Regions from separate parts of the Globicatella sanguinis genome, predicted to be linked through region 3. Evidence: a T-box and tRNA genes for the amino acid it is inferred to sense, from the RefSeq annotation. Region 3 holds a T-box; the other regions hold tRNA genes.
What was found. A T-box is a leader RNA that pairs with one kind of tRNA and senses whether it is charged. The one in region 3 lies ahead of serS (serine--tRNA ligase), so its partner is inferred to be a tRNA-Ser.
Positions count from the first base shown of each region.

Region 1: it encodes a tRNA-Ser, which carries the amino acid that the T-box ahead of serS (serine--tRNA ligase) is inferred to sense. The anticodon was not compared.
Region 2: it encodes a tRNA-Ser, which carries the amino acid that the T-box ahead of serS (serine--tRNA ligase) is inferred to sense. The anticodon was not compared.

Region 1 covers NZ_CP126962.1:427,836-434,386, forward strand. Annotated here, with positions in the region: gene CYJ72_RS01730 (YneF family protein) at 40-261, opposite strand; gene CYJ72_RS01735 (DUF896 domain-containing protein) at 339-590, opposite strand; tRNA gene CYJ72_RS01740 (tRNA-Gly) at 639-709, opposite strand; tRNA gene CYJ72_RS01745 (tRNA-Asp) at 715-787, opposite strand; tRNA gene CYJ72_RS01750 (tRNA-Met) at 790-862, opposite strand; tRNA gene CYJ72_RS01755 (tRNA-Ser) at 878-967, opposite strand; tRNA gene CYJ72_RS01760 (tRNA-Glu) at 992-1,063, opposite strand; tRNA gene CYJ72_RS01765 (tRNA-Ser) at 1,070-1,158, opposite strand; tRNA gene CYJ72_RS01770 (tRNA-Ser) at 1,274-1,362, opposite strand; tRNA gene CYJ72_RS01775 (tRNA-Ile) at 1,400-1,473, opposite strand; tRNA gene CYJ72_RS01780 (tRNA-Gly) at 1,486-1,556, opposite strand; tRNA gene CYJ72_RS01785 (tRNA-Met) at 1,569-1,641, opposite strand; tRNA gene CYJ72_RS01790 (tRNA-Ser) at 1,652-1,741, opposite strand; tRNA gene CYJ72_RS01795 (tRNA-Ile) at 1,792-1,865, opposite strand; tRNA gene CYJ72_RS01800 (tRNA-Met) at 1,875-1,948, opposite strand; tRNA gene CYJ72_RS01805 (tRNA-Ala) at 1,954-2,026, opposite strand; tRNA gene CYJ72_RS01810 (tRNA-Pro) at 2,082-2,155, opposite strand; tRNA gene CYJ72_RS01815 (tRNA-Arg) at 2,162-2,235, opposite strand; tRNA gene CYJ72_RS01820 (tRNA-Leu) at 2,245-2,330, opposite strand; tRNA gene CYJ72_RS01825 (tRNA-Gly) at 2,353-2,424, opposite strand; tRNA gene CYJ72_RS01830 (tRNA-Thr) at 2,442-2,514, opposite strand; tRNA gene CYJ72_RS01835 (tRNA-Thr) at 2,535-2,607, opposite strand; tRNA gene CYJ72_RS01840 (tRNA-Leu) at 2,640-2,721, opposite strand; tRNA gene CYJ72_RS01845 (tRNA-Lys) at 2,729-2,801, opposite strand; tRNA gene CYJ72_RS01850 (tRNA-Val) at 2,803-2,878, opposite strand; rRNA gene rrf (5S ribosomal RNA) at 2,900-3,015, opposite strand; rRNA gene CYJ72_RS01860 (23S ribosomal RNA) at 3,099-5,979, opposite strand; rRNA gene CYJ72_RS01865 (16S ribosomal RNA) at 6,234-6,551, opposite strand, start outside.
Region 2 covers NZ_CP126962.1:928,840-935,390, reverse strand. Annotated here, with positions in the region: rRNA gene CYJ72_RS04025 (23S ribosomal RNA) at 157-3,037, shown strand; rRNA gene rrf (5S ribosomal RNA) at 3,120-3,235, shown strand; tRNA gene CYJ72_RS04015 (tRNA-Val) at 3,256-3,331, shown strand; tRNA gene CYJ72_RS04010 (tRNA-Lys) at 3,333-3,405, shown strand; tRNA gene CYJ72_RS04005 (tRNA-Leu) at 3,413-3,494, shown strand; tRNA gene CYJ72_RS04000 (tRNA-Thr) at 3,527-3,599, shown strand; tRNA gene CYJ72_RS03995 (tRNA-Thr) at 3,620-3,692, shown strand; tRNA gene CYJ72_RS03990 (tRNA-Gly) at 3,710-3,781, shown strand; tRNA gene CYJ72_RS03985 (tRNA-Leu) at 3,804-3,889, shown strand; tRNA gene CYJ72_RS03980 (tRNA-Arg) at 3,899-3,972, shown strand; tRNA gene CYJ72_RS03975 (tRNA-Pro) at 3,979-4,052, shown strand; tRNA gene CYJ72_RS03970 (tRNA-Ala) at 4,108-4,180, shown strand; tRNA gene CYJ72_RS03965 (tRNA-Met) at 4,186-4,259, shown strand; tRNA gene CYJ72_RS03960 (tRNA-Ile) at 4,269-4,342, shown strand; tRNA gene CYJ72_RS03955 (tRNA-Ser) at 4,393-4,482, shown strand; tRNA gene CYJ72_RS03950 (tRNA-Met) at 4,493-4,565, shown strand; tRNA gene CYJ72_RS03945 (tRNA-Gly) at 4,578-4,648, shown strand; tRNA gene CYJ72_RS03940 (tRNA-Ile) at 4,661-4,734, shown strand; tRNA gene CYJ72_RS03935 (tRNA-Ser) at 4,772-4,860, shown strand; tRNA gene CYJ72_RS03930 (tRNA-Glu) at 4,867-4,938, shown strand; tRNA gene CYJ72_RS03925 (tRNA-Ser) at 4,963-5,052, shown strand; tRNA gene CYJ72_RS03920 (tRNA-Met) at 5,068-5,140, shown strand; tRNA gene CYJ72_RS03915 (tRNA-Asp) at 5,143-5,215, shown strand; tRNA gene CYJ72_RS03910 (tRNA-Gly) at 5,221-5,291, shown strand; T-box leader at 5,381-5,602, shown strand; gene leuS (leucine--tRNA ligase) at 5,669-6,551, shown strand, end outside.
Region 3 covers NZ_CP126962.1:646,163-652,713, forward strand. Annotated here, with positions in the region: gene CYJ72_RS02750 (SEC10/PgrA surface exclusion domain-containing protein) at 1-2,562, opposite strand, end outside; gene serS (serine--tRNA ligase) at 2,979-4,253, opposite strand; T-box leader at 4,302-4,525, opposite strand; tRNA gene CYJ72_RS02760 (tRNA-Val) at 4,853-4,925, opposite strand; gene CYJ72_RS02765 (tRNA (cytidine(34)-2'-O)-methyltransferase) at 5,260-5,787, opposite strand; gene queG (tRNA epoxyqueuosine(34) reductase QueG) at 5,791-6,551, opposite strand, start outside.

The DNA of each region.
Region 1 (6,551 bases), 220 kb from region 3:
GACAAAGTTAATTTTAACTCGTCAAGCAGTCTATAAAGTCTATTGTTGTTGCATTTTCATACTATTTAAAATTTGTTGAACTTTTTTCTTAGATGGTTTTTGACCCATTTGCATCATCATTTGTGTAATCATACGTTCATCAATTGGTGGGTTTTCTTTAAAGTAATTCATCATATAACGACGAGCAGCAAAAAAGCCTCCAACGAAACCAGCGATAATACCAATTACAACAATAATTAACCATGCCCATGTTGGTAGCATACTATTCCCTCACTTTCCTAACTAAATACATTATATATAATACTAAAGAATGATTAAAAATAAAAGTAATAATCTAATTAATCCTCATTATGACGATTATGAATACGTTTTTCCTTTTGAATTGCTTTTAATTTATCAGGAGTAACATCATTTCCTTCTTCATCAACGATTTTTAATCCTTCAATATGATTTCTAAAACCTTTACGTAAATTTTGTAAATATTCTTCTCTCAGAATAGATTGTTCTTTTAATTCAGCTTCAGTCAAACCATGTTCTTTCTTCTTTTTTGATAATTCATTAATTCGACGCAATTTCTCTTCGCTTAACAAAATGTTCCCTCCTAACTATAAAAAAAGACTCACCGAAGTGAGTCGTGAAGCGGGTGACGAGAATCGAACTCGCGACAACAGCTTGGAAGGCTGTAGTTTTACCACTAAACTACACCCGCATCGACGGTCCCGACGGGATTTGAACCCGCGATCTCCTGCGTGACAGGCAGGCATGTTAACCCCTACACCACGGAACCAATTGCGGGGGTAGGATTCGAACCTACGACCTTCGGGTTATGAGCCCGACGAGATGCCAGCTTCTCCACCCCGCGATGTTATTATAGATAAGGAGGATGTGGGATTCGAACCCACGCACGCTTTTACACGCCTGACGGTTTTCAAGACCGTTCCCTTCAGCCGGACTTGGGTAATCCTCCATCAGCTTCTTTACTTTCATTCAATGATCCGTACGGGATTCGAACCCGTGTTACCGCCGTGAAAGGGCGGTGTCTTAACCACTTGACCAACGGACCGTCTGACGGGGAAGAAGGGATTTGAACCCTCGCGCCGGTTTACCCGACCTACACCCTTAGCAGGGGCGCCTCTTCAGCCTCTTGAGTACTTCCCCATTAACCAAGTTTAATACTTTTTTTATTCAAAAAAGATGGGCCTAAATGGATTCGAACCCGTGTTACCGCCGTGAAAGGGCGGTGTCTTAACCACTTGACCAACGGACCGTCTGACGGGGAAGAAGGGATTTGAACCCTCGCGCCGGTTTACCCGACCTACACCCTTAGCAGGGGCGCCTCTTCAGCCTCTTGAGTACTTCCCCATTAACCAAGTTTAATACTTTTTTTATTCAAAAAAGATGGGCCTAAATGGATTCGAACCATCGACCTCACCCTTATCAGGGGTGCGCTCTAACCAACTGAGCTATAGGCCCGTTGTCGCTTTAAGCGGGTGACGAGAATCGAACTCGCGACAACAGCTTGGAAGGCTGTAGTTTTACCACTAAACTACACCCGCATCTTCTCTTAATTGCGGGGGTAGGATTCGAACCTACGACCTTCGGGTTATGAGCCCGACGAGATGCCAGCTTCTCCACCCCGCGATATTGGTAAAGGAGGATGTGGGATTCGAACCCACGCACGCTCTTACACGCCTGACGGTTTTCAAGACCGTTCCCTTCAGCCGGACTTGGGTAATCCTCCATATGATACGTTTGATATGCTTTTATCCTTTTCTCTTGTCCTACAAGACATGGACCTTGCAGGACTCGAACCTGCGACCGGACGGTTATGAGCCGTCTGCTCTAACCAACTGAGCTAAAGGTCCCAGTGTTTATAGCGGCGAAGGGGATCGAACCCATGACCTCCCGGGTATGAACCGGACGCTCTAGCCAGCTGAGCTACACCGCCATGAATGGAGAATAGCGGGATTGAACCGCTGACCTCCTGCGTGCAAAGCAGGCGCTCTCCCAGCTGAGCTAATCCCCCATTTTGGTATGAATTTACTATTTGTTTTGTTTTTTTGATTTTTGGTTCAAAAAAATCGGGAAGACAGGATTCGAACCTGCGACCCCTTGGTCCCAAACCAAGTGCTCTACCAAGCTGAGCTACTTCCCGTTTCTATACACCCAGTAGGAGTCGAACCTACAACCGCTTGATTCGTAGTCAAGTACTCTATCCAATTGAGCTATGGGTGCATGCTTTAATGCCGAGGACCGGAATCGAACCGGTACGGGTATCACTACCCGCAGGATTTTAAGTCCTGTGCGTCTGCCAGTTCCGCCACCCCGGCATTTGCCTAAGTTTGCTGGCAAAGCGGAAAACGGGATTCGAACCCGCGACCCCCACCTTGGCAAGGTGGTGTTCTACCACTGAACTATTTCCGCATTCTGTTATTCACTCATGCCGGCTGCAGGACTTGAACCTGTGACCTACGCGTTACGAGTGCGTTGCTCTACCAACTGAGCTAAGCCGGCCTCTTCTAAAAAGGCCTATATGCCGGCTAAAGGACTTGAACCCTCGACCCTCTGATTACAAATCAGATGCTCTACCAACTGAGCTAAGCCGGCTTGTTACCTCGACAAACATCTGTTCGTCTTCATGCGGGTGAAGGGACTTGAACCCCCACGCCCGAAGGCGCCAGATCCTAAATCTGGTGCGTCTGCCAATTCCGCCACACCCGCATTCTGATGACCCGTACAGGATTCGAACCTGTGACCCACTGATTAAAAGTCAGTTGCTCTACCGACTGAGCTAACGAGTCATGGTGGAGGTTAACGGGATCGAACCGCTGACCCTCTGCTTGTAAGGCAGATGCTCTCCCAGCTGAGCTAAACCTCCAGTTTGAAAATAATTTACCCTGCGCGGCAACGTCCTACTCTCACAGGACCAAAGGTCCAACTACCATCGGCGCTAAGAAGCTTAACTGCTGTGTTCGGCATGGGAACAGGTGTATCCTTCTTGCCATCATCACCACACAGGTACATTATTTTCTTTAAGTAAACTTATATTAGTTCACTCAAAACTGAATAACTCACAAACCTTTCAACCTTAAATCTTCGTGGTTAAGTCCTCGACCGATTAGTACTAGTCCGCTCCATATATCACTATACTTCCACTTCTAGCCTATCTACCTGATCGTCTCTCAGGGGTCTTACTTCTTACGAATGGGAAATCTCATCTTGAAGCTGGCTTCGCGCTTAGATGCTTTCAGCGCTTATCCTTCCCACACATAGCTACCCAGCGATGCTCCTGGCGGAACAACTGGTACACCAGCGGTGCGTCCATCCCGGTCCTCTCGTACTAAGGATAGCTCTTCTCAAATTTCCTACGCCCGCGACGGATAGGGACCGAACTGTCTCACGACGTTCTGAACCCAGCTCGCGTACCGCTTTAATGGGCGAACAGCCCAACCCTTGGGACCGACTTCAGCCCCAGGATGCGATGAGCCGACATCGAGGTGCCAAACCTCCCCGTCGATGTGAACTCTTGGGGGAGATAAGCCTGTTATCCCCAGGGTAGCTTTTATCCGTTGAGCGATGGCCCTTCCATACGGTACCACCGGATCACTAAGCCCGACTTTCGTCCCTGCTCGACTTGTTGGTCTCGCAGTCAAGCCCCCTTCTGCCTTTGCACTCTACGAATGATTTCCAACCATTCTGAGGGAACCTTTGGGCGCCTCCGTTACACTTTAGGAGGCGACCGCCCCAGTCAAACTGTCCACCTGACACTGTCTCCCGTTGCCTTACAACGCGGGTTAGAGGGTTCATATCACAAGGGTAGTATCCCACCAGCGCCTCCTCGTAAACTGGCGTTCACGATTCTTAAGCTCCTACCTATCCTGTACATGTCACACAAACACTCAATATCAAGTTACAGTAAAGCTCCATGGGGTCTTTCCGTCCTGTCGCGGGTAACCTGCATCTTCACAGGTACTATAATTTCACCGAGTCTCTCGTTGAGACAGTGCCCAGATCGTTACGCCTTTCGTGCGGGTCGGAACTTACCCGACAAGGAATTTCGCTACCTTAGGACCGTTATAGTTACGGCCGCCGTTTACTGGGGCTTCAATTCGAAGCGTCGCTTGCGCTAACCTCTCCTCTTAACCTTCCAGCACCGGGCAGGCGTCAGCCCCTATACGTCATCTTTCGATTTGGCAGAGACCTGTGTTTTTGATAAACAGTCGCCTGGACCTATTCACTGCGGCTGGTATTTCTACCAGCACCCCTTCTCCCGAAGTTACGGGGTCATTTTGCCGAGTTCCTTAACGAGAGTTCTCTCGATCACCTTAGTGTTCTCCACTTGACTACCTGTGTCGGTTTGCGGTACGGGTTCATGTTATCTCGCTAGAAGCTTTTCTCGACAGTTTGATTATCCACCTTCGCTACTTTATTCGCTACGCTTAACAGCTCATCCTTTTAAGTAAAAGCATTTCACTCTTACTAAAACTCACTGCTTGCACATCCTCTTCCATCCGGATGCGTGGAGTCACCTCCTGTGTCCCTCCTTCACTCAATCGATAACATCAAGTACAGGAATCTCTGCCTGTTGTCCATCGCTTACGCCTATCGGCTTGGGCTTAGGTCCCGACTAACCCAGGGCGGACGAGCCTTCCCCTGGAAACCTTAGTCTATCGGTGGACGGGATTCTCACCCGTCTTGCGCTACTCATACCGGCATTCTCACTTCTATACGCTCCAACACTCCTCACGGTATGCCTTCGCCGCATATAGAACGCTCTCCTACCACTCTAGTCTTAAACTAGAATCCACAGCTTCGGTGTATTGTTTAGCCCCGGTACATTTTCGGCGCAGAATCACTCGACTAGTGAGCTATTACGCACTCTTTAAATGATGGCTGCTTCTAAGCCAACATCCTAGCTGTCTGTGCAACTCCACATCCTTTTCCACTTAACAATTACTTGGGGACCTTAGCTGGTGGGCTGGGCTGTTTCCCTTTCGACTACGGATCTTATCACTCGCAGTCTGACTCCCAGAGATGAGTCCTTGGCATTCGGAGTTTATCTGAATTCGGTAAAACTTGCGTCCCCCTCGTTCAAACAGTGCTCTACCTCCATGACTCTTACTCTGAGGCTATACCTAAATATATTTCGGAGAGAACCAGCTATCTCCAAGTTCGATTGGAATTTCTCCGCTACCCACAAGTCATCCAAACACTTTTCAACGTGTCCTGGTTCGGTCCTCCAGTGTGTCTTACCACACCTTCAACCTGCTCATGGGTAGGTCACTTGGTTTCGGGTCGACAACAACATACTCTCGCCCTATTCAGACTCGCTTTCGCTACGGCTCCGTTTCTTCAACTTAACCTCGCATGGTATCGTCACTCGCCGGTCCATTCTACAAAAGGTACACCATCACCCCTTAACGGGCTCTGATTACTTGTAGGCACACGGTTTCAGGTACTCTTTCACTCCCCTCCAGGGGTGCTTTTCACCTTTCCCTCACGGTACTGGTTCACTATCGGTCACTAGGGAGTATTTAGCCTTGCCAGATGGTCCTGGCGGATTCCAACGGGATTCCTCGTGTCCCGCCGTACTCAGGATACTCCTAAGGCTTCAGTCAGTTTCGTATACAGGGCTCTCACCTTGTCTCGCTCTGCTTCCCATCAGATTCTACTACTCACTTCGGTCTTATATCGGAGTCCTACAACCCCATTGTGCATGCACAATGGTTTGGGCTCTTCCCTTTTCGCTCGCCGCTACTTAGGGAATCGATTTTTCTTTCTCTTCCTGCAGGTACTTAGATGTTTCAGTTCTCTGCGTCTTCCTCGCTTACGCGTACTGCATTTAGCAGTGGGTTCCCCCATTCGGATATCTCTGGATCATAGCTTACTTACAGCTCCCCAAAGCGTTTCGTCGTTCGTCACGTCCTTCATCGGCTCCTAGTGCCAAGGCATTCACCGTGCGCCCTTTGTTTCTTAACCACATTTTTGCGCTCGTAAAGGCTCTTCCCCTTTACTCATATTTCTCTATATTATTATATAGACTCGGTCAATTCTCGGTTTATTATATCTTTCTCTTGAAATTATATAATCTATATTGATTACTCCTGTTAAAATAATCAATATGGTTTGTTTTGTTATTCAGTTTTCAATGAACTAGGTGTTTTGAGTAAGTAAACCTCACTCAAAACTGAACAATGACAAATCCTAACTTGTGTAGTTCCAGTACTCCTTAGAAAGGAGGTGATCCAGCCGCACCTTCCGATACGGCTACCTTGTTACGACTTCACCCCAATCATCCATCCCACCTTCGACGGCTCCCTCCTATTGGTTAGGCCACCGGCTTCGGGTGTTACAAACTCTCGTGGTGTGACGGGCGGTGTGTACAAGACCCGGGAACGTATTCACCGCGGCGTGCTGATCCGCGATTACTAGCGATTCCGGCTTCATGTAGTCGAGTTGCAGACTACAATCCGAACTGAGAATGGCTTTTAGAGATTGGCATGCTCTTGCGAGTTAGCGACTCGTTGTACCATCCATTGTAGCACGTGTGT
Region 2 (6,551 bases), 280 kb from region 3:
ACAAAACAAACCATATTGATTATTTTAACAGGAGTAATCAATATAGATTATATAATTTCAAGAGAAAGATATAATAAACCGAGAATTGACCGAGTCTATATAATAATATAGAGAAATATGAGTAAAGGGGAAGAGCCTTTACGAGCGCAAAAATGTGGTTAAGAAACAAAGGGCGCACGGTGAATGCCTTGGCACTAGGAGCCGATGAAGGACGTGACGAACGACGAAACGCTTTGGGGAGCTGTAAGTAAGCTATGATCCAGAGATATCCGAATGGGGGAACCCACTGCTAAATGCAGTACGCGTAAGCGAGGAAGACGCAGAGAACTGAAACATCTAAGTACCTGCAGGAAGAGAAAGAAAAATCGATTCCCTAAGTAGCGGCGAGCGAAAAGGGAAGAGCCCAAACCATTGTGCATGCACAATGGGGTTGTAGGACTCCGACATAAGACTAAAGTGAGTAGTAGAATCTGATGGGAAGCAGAGCGAGACAAGGTGAGAGCCCTGTATACGAAACTGACTGAAGCTTTAGGAGTATCCTGAGTACGGCGGGACACGAGGAATCCCGTTGGAATCCGCCAGGACCATCTGGCAAGGCTAAATACTCCCTAGTGACCGATAGTGAACCAGTACCGTGAGGGAAAGGTGAAAAGCACCCCTGGAGGGGAGTGAAAGAGTACCTGAAACCGTGTGCCTACAAGTAATCAGAGCCCGTTAAGGGGTGATGGTGTACCTTTTGTAGAATGGACCGGCGAGTGACGATACCATGCGAGGTTAAGTTGAAGAAACGGAGCCGTAGCGAAAGCGAGTCTGAATAGGGCGAGAGTATGTTGTTGTCGACCCGAAACCAAGTGACCTACCCATGAGCAGGTTGAAGGTGTGGTAAGACACACTGGAGGACCGAACCAGGACACGTTGAAAAGTGTTTGGATGACTTGTGGGTAGCGGAGAAATTCCAATCGAACTTGGAGATAGCTGGTTCTCTCCGAAATATATTTAGGTATAGCCTCAGAGTAAGAGTCATGGAGGTAGAGCACTGTTTGAACGAGGGGGACGCAAGTTTTACCGAATTCAGATAAACTCCGAATGCCAAGGACTCATCTCTGGGAGTCAGACTGCGAGTGATAAGATCCGTAGTCGAAAGGGAAACAGCCCAGCCCACCAGCTAAGGTCCCCAAGTAATTGTTAAGTGGAAAAGGATGTGGAGTTGCACAGACAGCTAGGATGTTGGCTTAGAAGCAGCCATCATTTAAAGAGTGCGTAATAGCTCACTAGTCGAGTGATTCTGCGCCGAAAATGTACCGGGGCTAAACAATACACCGAAGCTGTGGATTCTAGTTTAAGACTAGAGTGGTAGGAGAGCGTTCTATATGCGGCGAAGGCATACCGTGAGGAGTGTTGGAGCGTATAGAAGTGAGAATGCCGGTATGAGTAGCGCAAGACGGGTGAGAATCCCGTCCACCGATAGACTAAGGTTTCCAGGGGAAGGCTCGTCCGCCCTGGGTTAGTCGGGACCTAAGCCCAAGCCGACAGGCGTAAGCGATGGACAACAGGCAGAGATTCCTGTACTTGATGTTATCGATTGAGTGAAGGAGGGACACAGGAGGTGACTCCACGCATCCGGATGGAAGAGGATGTGCAAGCAGTGAGTTTTAGTAAGAGTCAAATGCTTTTACTTTAAAGGATGAGCTGTTAAGCGTAGCGAATAAAGTAGCGAAGGTGGATAATCAAACTGTCGAGAAAAGCTTCTAGCGAGATAACATGAACCCGTACCGCAAACCGACACAGGTAGTCAAGTGGAGAACACTAAGGTGATCGAGAGAACTCTCGTTAAGGAACTCGGCAAAATGACCCCGTAACTTCGGGAGAAGGGGTGCTGGTAGAAATACCAGCCGCAGTGAATAGGTCCAGGCGACTGTTTATCAAAAACACAGGTCTCTGCCAAATCGAAAGATGACGTATAGGGGCTGACGCCTGCCCGGTGCTGGAAGGTTAAGAGGAGAGGTTAGCGCAAGCGACGCTTCGAATTGAAGCCCCAGTAAACGGCGGCCGTAACTATAACGGTCCTAAGGTAGCGAAATTCCTTGTCGGGTAAGTTCCGACCCGCACGAAAGGCGTAACGATCTGGGCACTGTCTCAACGAGAGACTCGGTGAAATTATAGTACCTGTGAAGATGCAGGTTACCCGCGACAGGACGGAAAGACCCCATGGAGCTTTACTGTAACTTGATATTGAGTGTTTGTGTGACATGTACAGGATAGGTAGGAGCTTAAGAATCGTGAACGCCAGTTTACGAGGAGGCGCTGGTGGGATACTACCCTTGTGATATGAACCCTCTAACCCGCGTTGTGAGGCAACGGGAGACAGTGTCAGGTGGACAGTTTGACTGGGGCGGTCGCCTCCTAAAGCGTAACGGAGGCGCCCAAAGGTTCCCTCAGAATGGTTGGAAATCATTCGTAGAGTGCAAAGGCAGAAGGGAGCTTGACTGCGAGACCTACAAGTCGAGCAGGGACGAAAGTCGGGCTTAGTGATCCGGTGGTACCGTATGGAAGGGCCATCGCTCAACGGATAAAAGCTACCCTGGGGATAACAGGCTTATCTCCCCCAAGAGTTCACATCGACGGGGAGGTTTGGCACCTCGATGTCGGCTCATCGCATCCTGGGGCTGAAGTCGGTCCCAAGGGTTGGGCTGTTCGCCCATTAAAGCGGTACGCGAGCTGGGTTCAGAACGTCGTGAGACAGTTCGGTCCCTATCCGTCGCGGGCGTAGGAAATTTGAGAAGAGCTATCCTTAGTACGAGAGGACCGGGATGGACGCACCGCTGGTGTACCAGTTGTTCCGCCAGGAGCATCGCTGGGTAGCTATGTGTGGGAAGAATAAGCGCTGAAAGCATCTAAGCGCGAAGCCAGCTTCAAGATGAGATTTCCCATTCGTAAGAAGTAAGACCCCTGAGAGACGATCAGGTAGATAGGCTAGAAGTGGAAGTATAGTGATATATGGAGCGGACTAGTACTAATCGGTCGAGGACTTAACCACGAAGATTTGAGGTTAAAGGTTTGTGAGTTATTCAGTTTTGAGTGAACTATTATAAGTTTACTTAAAGAAAATAATGTACCTGTGTGGTGATGATGGCAAGAAGGATACACCTGTTCCCATGCCGAACACAGCAGTTAAGCTTCTTAGCGCCGATGGTAGTTGGACCTTTGGTCCTGTGAGAGTAGGACGTTGCCACGCAGGGTATATTTTTTCAAATTGGAGGTTTAGCTCAGCTGGGAGAGCATCTGCCTTACAAGCAGAGGGTCAGCGGTTCGATCCCGTTAACCTCCACCATGACTCGTTAGCTCAGTCGGTAGAGCAACTGACTTTTAATCAGTGGGTCACAGGTTCGAATCCTGTACGGGTCATCAGAATGCGGGTGTGGCGGAATTGGCAGACGCACCAGATTTAGGATCTGGCGCCTTCGGGCGTGGGGGTTCAAGTCCCTTCACCCGCATGAAGACGAACAGATGTTTGTCGAGGTAACAAGCCGGCTTAGCTCAGTTGGTAGAGCATCTGATTTGTAATCAGAGGGTCGAGGGTTCAAGTCCTTTAGCCGGCATATAGGCCTTTTTAGAAGAGGCCGGCTTAGCTCAGTTGGTAGAGCAACGCACTCGTAACGCGTAGGTCACAGGTTCAAGTCCTGCAGCCGGCATGAGTGAATAATAAAACGCGGAAATAGTTCAGTGGTAGAACACCACCTTGCCAAGGTGGGGGTCGCGGGTTCGAATCCCGTTTTCCGCTTTGCCAGCAAACTTAGGCAAATGCCGGGGTGGCGGAACTGGCAGACGCACAGGACTTAAAATCCTGCGGGTAGTGATACCCGTACCGGTTCGATTCCGGTCCTCGGCATTAAAGCATGCACCCATAGCTCAATTGGATAGAGTACTTGACTACGAATCAAGCGGTTGTAGGTTCGACTCCTACTGGGTGTATAGAAACGGGAAGTAGCTCAGCTTGGTAGAGCACTTGGTTTGGGACCAAGGGGTCGCAGGTTCGAATCCTGTCTTCCCGATTTTTTTGAACCAAAAATCAAAAAAACAAAACAAATAGTAAATTCATACCAAAATGGGGGATTAGCTCAGCTGGGAGAGCGCCTGCTTTGCACGCAGGAGGTCAGCGGTTCAATCCCGCTATTCTCCATTCATGGCGGTGTAGCTCAGCTGGCTAGAGCGTCCGGTTCATACCCGGGAGGTCATGGGTTCGATCCCCTTCGCCGCTATAAACACTGGGACCTTTAGCTCAGTTGGTTAGAGCAGACGGCTCATAACCGTCCGGTCGCAGGTTCGAGTCCTGCAAGGTCCATGTCTTGTAGGACAAGAGAAAAGGATAAAAGCATATCAAACGTATCATATGGAGGATTACCCAAGTCCGGCTGAAGGGAACGGTCTTGAAAACCGTCAGGCGTGTAAGAGCGTGCGTGGGTTCGAATCCCACATCCTCCTTTACCAATATCGCGGGGTGGAGAAGCTGGCATCTCGTCGGGCTCATAACCCGAAGGTCGTAGGTTCGAATCCTACCCCCGCAATTAAGAGAAGATGCGGGTGTAGTTTAGTGGTAAAACTACAGCCTTCCAAGCTGTTGTCGCGAGTTCGATTCTCGTCACCCGCTTAAAGCGACAACGGGCCTATAGCTCAGTTGGTTAGAGCGCACCCCTGATAAGGGTGAGGTCGATGGTTCGAATCCATTTAGGCCCATCTTTTTTGAATAAAAAAAGTATCCAACTTGGTTAATGGGGAAGTACTCAAGAGGCTGAAGAGGCGCCCCTGCTAAGGGTGTAGGTCGGGTAAACCGGCGCGAGGGTTCAAATCCCTTCTTCCCCGTCAGACGGTCCGTTGGTCAAGTGGTTAAGACACCGCCCTTTCACGGCGGTAACACGGGTTCGAATCCCGTACGGATCATTGAATGAAAGTAAAGAAGCTGATGGAGGATTACCCAAGTCCGGCTGAAGGGAACGGTCTTGAAAACCGTCAGGCGTGTAAAAGCGTGCGTGGGTTCGAATCCCACATCCTCCTTATCTATAATAACATCGCGGGGTGGAGAAGCTGGCATCTCGTCGGGCTCATAACCCGAAGGTCGTAGGTTCGAATCCTACCCCCGCAATTGGTTCCGTGGTGTAGGGGTTAACATGCCTGCCTGTCACGCAGGAGATCGCGGGTTCAAATCCCGTCGGGACCGTCGATGCGGGTGTAGTTTAGTGGTAAAACTACAGCCTTCCAAGCTGTTGTCGCGAGTTCGATTCTCGTCACCCGCTTCACGACTCACTTCGGTGAGTCTTTTTTTATGTCTTTGTCATTGTTTAGCGTTGAATAAACAAGGTATTTGTGGCATAATGATATTAATATTGAATCAATGATTAGAATTAGTAGTTAAGTAAAATCATCAGAGAGCTTGTGGTTGGTGTGAACAAGTGATTAAGTTTATCGAACTCATCTCAATCGATGTTTATCTGAATAAAGTAAGATAAGCCGTATAATCTGCGTTAAAGATTTGAGGCATAATGTATTTATTAAAACTTTTCATTATGCAAAAATAGGTGGTACCGCGCTATTTGGCGCCCTATAGCAAGGTCTTTTTGTCTTGTTATAGGGTTTTATTTTTTTATTTAGAATATTTTTTTAGGAGGAAATTATGGTTTACCAACATCGTATTATTGAAAAGAAATGGCAAGATTATTGGGACAAACATGAAACATTTAAAACGACAGAGCGTGAAGGTCATCCAAAATTCTATGCATTAGATATGTTTCCATATCCGTCTGGACAAGGATTACACGTAGGACATCCCGAAGGCTATACAGCAACTGACGCGATTAGTCGTATGAAACGAGCACAAGGATTTGATGTGTTACATCCTATGGGGTGGGATGCTTTTGGTTTACCTGCTGAACAATATGCATTAGATACAGGGAATGATCCAGCTGAATTTACTGAAAAAAATATTGGTAATTTTAAGCGTCAAATTAAATCTTTAGGATTCAGTTATGATTGGAATCGTGAAATTAATACAACCGACCCTCATTATTATAAATGGACCCAATGGATTTTTTCTGAATTATATAAACGTGGTCTTGCTTATGAACAAGAAGTGGCGGTGAACTGGTGTCCAGCTTTAGGTACAGTTTTGGCTAATGAAGAAGTTATTGATGGTGTCAGCGAACGGGGGGGTCATCCTGTTTATCGTCGACCAATGCGTCAATGGGTATTGAAAATTACTGCTTATGCGGAAAGATTGTTAGAAGATTTAGAGTTAGTTGATTGGCCAGAAAGTATTAAGGCGATGCAACGTAATTGGATTGGAAAATCGGAAGGGGCAATGGTTACCTTTAAGATTAAAGATTCTGATCATGATTTCAAAATTTATACAACTCGTCCAGATACATTATTTGGGGCAAGCTATACTGTTTTAGCACCTGAGCATGAATTAGTTAAATTAATTACTACTCCTGATCAACAAGAAGCAGTTGAAGCCTATCTTAAAGAAGTTGAAACAAAGAGTGAATTAGACCGTACAT
Region 3 (6,551 bases):
AATTAAAGTATATGATGCTTCTAATTCTTTAATTGTTGTGGTTAAATCAGCTATTTTAGTATTTATATGCTCAATAAAATCATTGATTGCTATTAAATTAGACTCTTGTAACTCTTTATTACTTTTTGCCTTTTCTAATACTTCTTGTGCCTTTGCAATCGCTTGTGCTAGGTTAGCATTTTCTTCTGATAATGACTCTAACAAAGTATTTACTTCTACCAATCGTTCTTCTTTTGTCGTTTGAGTTGTTACCAGTTGATCCGCTTGCACTGATTGTGTTGCTGCCAGTTCTTCCTTTTGCGTCTTTTCTTCAGCTAAAGCATCTTGCTCAGCTTTTACTTCAGCTCCATGAGCATTATTGGCTTGAATGTTATTTTCATTTTGTGAAAGCTCCATATTTACTTTCTCAAATTGAGCTAAAGTTTCATTTAAAAGCTGTTCAACTTCTTCGTTTTGTTGAGTAACAGAATCTAATGTAAAATCAGCATTAAGATCAAATAGTTTTTCATCTCTAACTTGTGGTTTGGTTACCGTAATAAAGTGATGACGCGTTTGATAATAATTATCTTCTTTAACATTCCCCATGGAGAAACCAAAGTGCCCTTTTGCATCATTCGCAATATTGGTTAATTGTTTGTTATACCATTCAGGGTCAGTTACTTTATAATCGCCATTTAGTGCTTCGAATTCTTTGTATGCCATATATTCACTTAAACCAATCAATGAATATAAATGACCATAATTTGGTTCGCCACCATCGTCAAACATCATATTTAAAACACTTGAATAAATGGCACGTTTAATATTTGACACCGGAACGTTCACATAGCCATCTTCTGTCAATTCGCCACCACCGGTCTCTGTCTTTTGACCTTCATATTCCATATAGCCCCAACCGAGATTCTCATAAAAGTTGCCATAGGTATCATCTAATCCATTCTTACCAGCTTCTTCAGATATTGCTTTATCATAATGACCGGCAGTACTTTTTCCATTCTCAATGTCTAGACGACTTTGTGCATATGTATAGGCATCATTAACATAACGCTTGGCGATGTCATCGGCAAATTTAATGGTACTATGATTGGCTACTAAAGGTGAAACACCAACGGCTTGACGAATTTGATTAATGAGGTCCAATGAATAGAAGGTTAATTCTTGAATTAATTGTTCGCTAACATCATTAATATCTGGAACAATACGTTCTTTATCACCTGGATTCATCACAAATTGATTTTTAGAACCTTCTAATTGTGAATATGGTTTGGTAATCGCATCAAATTCAGCGCCAGTCATTTCACCAGTATATAATTTGTAAATATTTTCCATCGTAAATTCAGCGGGTATTAAAATACGATTTTCGCCCACTACTGGTGGAGTGCCTAATAATTCCCGGTATTGATTAATTTTATCATCCAAGTCTGATTTTTGTGCTAATAGTTGATCCTTTTGTGCTTGGAGTGCATCGGCGACCCGTTTCCATTCATCCAACGCTACCGTTAATTCGTTAATACGAGCATCCATCGCAGCTGTATCAGCATTCTGTGCACTTTGCGCTCGTAAGTCAGCAATTTGTTGGCTAAGGGATTCAATCTCTTGTCCTAATTTTGCTTTTTCATTTTCTAAGGCTTTAATTTCAGTAGCGACGCCTTCACTGGTTAAACGATCTAAAGCAGCTTGTTTATCAGCTACCTCCTTATCAGCGGCCGCTAATTTTTCTGCCGTTTTTTCTTTATCTGCCTCAGCTTGTTTTCTTTGTTCTTCCGATAAAGCCCGTTCTTCTTTTTTCGCATCTAAATCGGATGCTGTCTTTGCCATTTCAGTAGTCAATTCTGATTGCTTCGCAACTAGTTCTGCACGGATTTGTTCAACATTGGCTAAACATTCCTTTAACTCAGTAAGGTGCGCTTCATCAATTACTTGTTGCTGTTCAATTTGTTTGATTGTGGCTTCAAGTTCTGCGATTTCACTTTCTTTACGTGTAATCTCATCTTTTAATTCAGCCATTTGAATTTCACATGTCTGACATTCCGCTTCTTTTTCTTTGATTTTTTCATCTAAGTCAGCAATCTGCTCTTCAATCGTTTTTTCTTTTGTTTCTTCGGTCGTGTCTTCTGTTGTTTCTTCAGTCGTATTTTCTGCTGATGATTCGGTCGTGTCATTAACTGGTGCTTCTGTTGTGTCTTCTATTGAAGCTTCGGTCGTTTCATCAACTGATGAAGCTTCGGTCGTTTCCTCCGCTACTGCTTCAGTTGTGTCTTCTATTGAAGTTTCGGTCGTTTCTTCAACTGATGAAGCTTCGGTCGTGTCTTCTGCTACTGGTGCTTCCGATATTTCTACAACTTCTGCCTCGTTCTCTTCTGTCACCGATTCAACTATAACTTCGCTTTCAACGAATGCTGGTAGATCCTCATCAATATTGTTCTCTTCTAATATTGCAGTTGGTTCTGGTACCGTTTCTTCGGCTGATACAATTTGCCCTGCTCCCATAAACCCAGATAACATGGCCACTGCAACCCATACGCCTTTTACTTTTCTTAAAAGCTTCAGTCCTCGATTCATTGTAAACCCTCCCATACTATCTTATAAGTCTATTATAAAACATCCAGGTTATATTACAAATGAAACATTTAAAATTTGACCTTTTTTCAATATTTACAATCCATTCAAAAATTACCTAAAATAAAATCTCTATCAATTTGGTAACCAGCGATTTAAGCTAGTTAAGGCCCATCATTGATAGAGAAAAATGTTAGTTATTATATAGTTTGGCTATTAAAAGATATTATCTAATTTCAGTAGCCCCGCCCATATTATAATAGATTATCTCCTAGTTAACTTTATTATATTACAGGCTTTCTTTTGTATATATTATACGGAGTTTCTGTGTCTAGAAACTTTTTTAAGACCAAATTAAGACCATCAATAAAAATAAGCCTCTGTACTTTATTGATACAAAGGCTTTTTTCATTATATTTTTATCTAATTTCAGTAACCCCGCCCATATATGGAACAAGCACCTCTGGAATTTTCACACTGCCGTCTGCTTGTTGGTAATTTTCTAAAATAGCTACCACTGTACGTCCAACAGCTAAGCCAGATCCATTTAAAGTATGAGCTAATACTACACGATCTTCTGAATCGCGGAAACGAATTTTAGCACGTCTCGCTTGGAAAGCCTCACAGTTTGAACATGAACTGATCTCACGGTAAGTATCTTGTCCTGGAATCCACGCTTCTATATCATAAGTTTTCGCTGCTGAAAAGCCCATGTCGCCAGTTGATAAAGTTAACACACGGTACGGAATATTCAACGCTTGTAAAATACCTTCAGCATTGGCAGTCATGGCCTCTAATTCTTCATAAGAATGGTCAGGATGAGCAATTTTTACAAGCTCTACTTTATGAAATTGGTGTAGACGAATTAAACCACGAGTATCACGACCCGCACTACCCGCTTCAGAACGGAAAGAAGGTGACATGGCTGTCATTTTTATTGGTAATTGGTCTTCCGATAAAATTTCATTCGCAACATAGTTCGTTAATGGCACTTCAGCTGTTGGAATTAAAGTAAAGCCACGCTCATCAGTTAATTGGAATGTATCTTCAACAAATTTAGGATATTGGCCAGTTCCAAACATTGATTGATCATTGACCATATAAGGTGGAATCATTTCAGTATAACCATTTTTTTCAGTATGAGTATCTAACATAAAATTATAGACTGCACGTTCTAAACGAGCACCTAATCCTTTATAGAAAACAAAGCGGCTACCGGTTACTTTTGCGGCACGTTCAAAATCTAAGATACCAAGTTTTTCCGCAATATCCCAATGATTCAATGGTTCAAAATCAAATTGGGTAGGTTCACCCCAACGACGAATTTCCACATTATCTTCTTCACCTTCCCCAACAGGTACACTGTCATGAGGAATGTTTGGTAATCGATGTTCAATATACTCTAACTTTTCATCAATAGCCGTTAAAGTTTCATCTTTTTCTTTAATGGTTTCTCCTAATGTTTTCATTTCAGCAATTTTTCCATCAGCATTTTCTTTATTGCGTTTCAATTGGGCAATTTCGCCTGATACAGCATTACGCGTTTGCTTTAAATGTTCTACTTCAACTAATAATTCACGGCGTTGAATATCTAATTCACGATACTCATCCAAAGTCTCACGAGCTACACCACGGGTAGCAAGTTTAGCTGCTACTTCTTCAAACTTATCTCTTAATACTTTACGATCTAACATATCGCTTCCTCCTCTTTAGGTATAAAAAAATACAGAGCCTTATCCACTATCTGGGACGAAGGCTCTGTTCGCGGTACCACCCGATTTCAAATATGATAATCATACTTGCTCTCAAATCAAATCGTTAACGGGATTACCGGCACTACTTACTCAATAAATTGTTTTCATAGGCATATCGATTCGTGGATTCACTAATTAATTTGCGTGATTTGCACCTACCATCACGTCTCTAGACAAATACCTTAGTTACTACTCGAATCTGTTACTTTAATTATAATCATCTACTAATGAAAGTCAAGTTCCGGTTCATTTTGTATGTAGGTGTTTGGTTGGCTTATGGTGTGTGGCTTCACCATATTTACGGAATTATGCGAAATCGCTATTCGATATTGGTTTAATGACATTGGGATTTATTTGGTAAGTAATAAAAAAACTAGCATTTTAGCTAGTCCATTCCATTAGTCTATAGGGGGGTAATGTGTCCTAAAAAGTGTCCAGGAAAACCAAGGCACTTTTAAAATTCAAAATTATATATTCTAGTAAAGAATGCTATATTATCAATGTTTTTGAAACTTATGTAAACCTAAAAAAATAAAAAATGGTCCCTACTGGGTTCGAACCAGCGACCCCTACCTTGTCGAGGTAGTGCTCTCCCAGCTGAGCTAAGGAACCAACTACTGCTATCATACCATATTGCGACGAGAAGGACAATAACATACGAGTGGGTAAGGAGTAGAAAACCAGTTGATTTTCAATTCTTCTGCTCTATCTCATCATGATAGACTCGCTTAATAAAAGAGTTGTTTCCGTTGCAGCATTAAAGACTCGCTTCACTCGCACAATAAAAAAGTCGCTTCAATCGCTTAATTAAAGACTCGTTTTCGTTACACAATTGTAGAGCCGTTTCGTCGCATAATGATATAGCCGCTTTCGTCTCATCATAAAAAAGAGTGGGGACAAGATGCAAAAACAAATGTTCTGCAATTTCTTTTCCTCACTCTTTGTATTACCACTCTAGTTGGCGTGCTTTTTCAGTATCACGATAATGGTGAACTTTCTCCAACCCTTTAAATTGTTGTTGGCGTAAAGCCTCAAAAATAATAATATTAGCGGTGTTAGATAGATTTAAAGAACGCACATGTTCATCATTCATTGGAATCCGCAAACACTGATCTTGATGTGCTTCCATAAACTCGATTGGTAAACCCGTTGTTTCTTTACCAAAGATAAACACTTGTTCTTCAATACTTTCATCGGCTAGATTCACCTCACTATAGACATGAGGGGTAAACTTTGTGATTAAATATAATCGACGTTCACCTAACCATTCCATGAAAGAATCTAAATTTTTATGATAATAAATTTCAACATTGTGCCAATAATCTAACCCAGCACGTTTTAACATTTTATCATCGGTACTAAAACCTAAAGGCTCGATTAAATGTAAGGCCGTGTTCGTCGCCGCACATGTACGGGCAATATTACCGGTATTGGCTGGCATTAAAGGTTCAAATAAGGCGATATGATTTTTCATTGATTACTCTACTTTCTTCTCATCTCGAGGCATCCGTTTATTCTTTAATGTTTGTAAAGCCTCAGTCATTTCTTGTATTGTTTCGGGGTCGGTTTCCTTCTCCAATTGATCCGCCACGCATTGTATCATTGAAACATTGTAATAACGTTGAATTTGTGCAATCGCCCAAGCGGCTGTACCTCTTATCATCGGTCTTGGATCTTGTTCCATTATTTCTAATAATAATGGTAAAGCGGTACGGTCACGATAATTAGCTAATGCAATAATCGCATTTCTTTGTAATGGTTTCTTCCCACGCCAAGAACCGGCCATTTCACCGAATTTAGCATTAAATTCTTTATTCGACATTGTTAACATCGGTTTCAATAAGGGTTGAACTTGGTCAGGATTTGGCTCCATTTCTGGATGAATGTGTGAATCAATGCCTTGATTATAAGGACAGACAATTTGACAAATGTCACACCCATAAATAACATGAGTGATTTTCCGACGAAATTCTTTCGGCATATAACCTTTGGTTTGCGTTTGATAGCTAAGACAAAGTTGGGCATTCATTCGACCATCACCAAGCAGAGCATTGGTTGGACAAGCATCGATACATCGGGTACATTCCCCACATCCATTTTCAACGGGGGTATCCGGTTCAAACTCTATGTCGGTAATAATCTCACCTAAATAGACATAAGAACCAAATTCTTTGGTGATCAGCAGACCATTTTTACCAATAAATCCTAGACCCGCTCTTTGAGCAGCTGCCACATCAA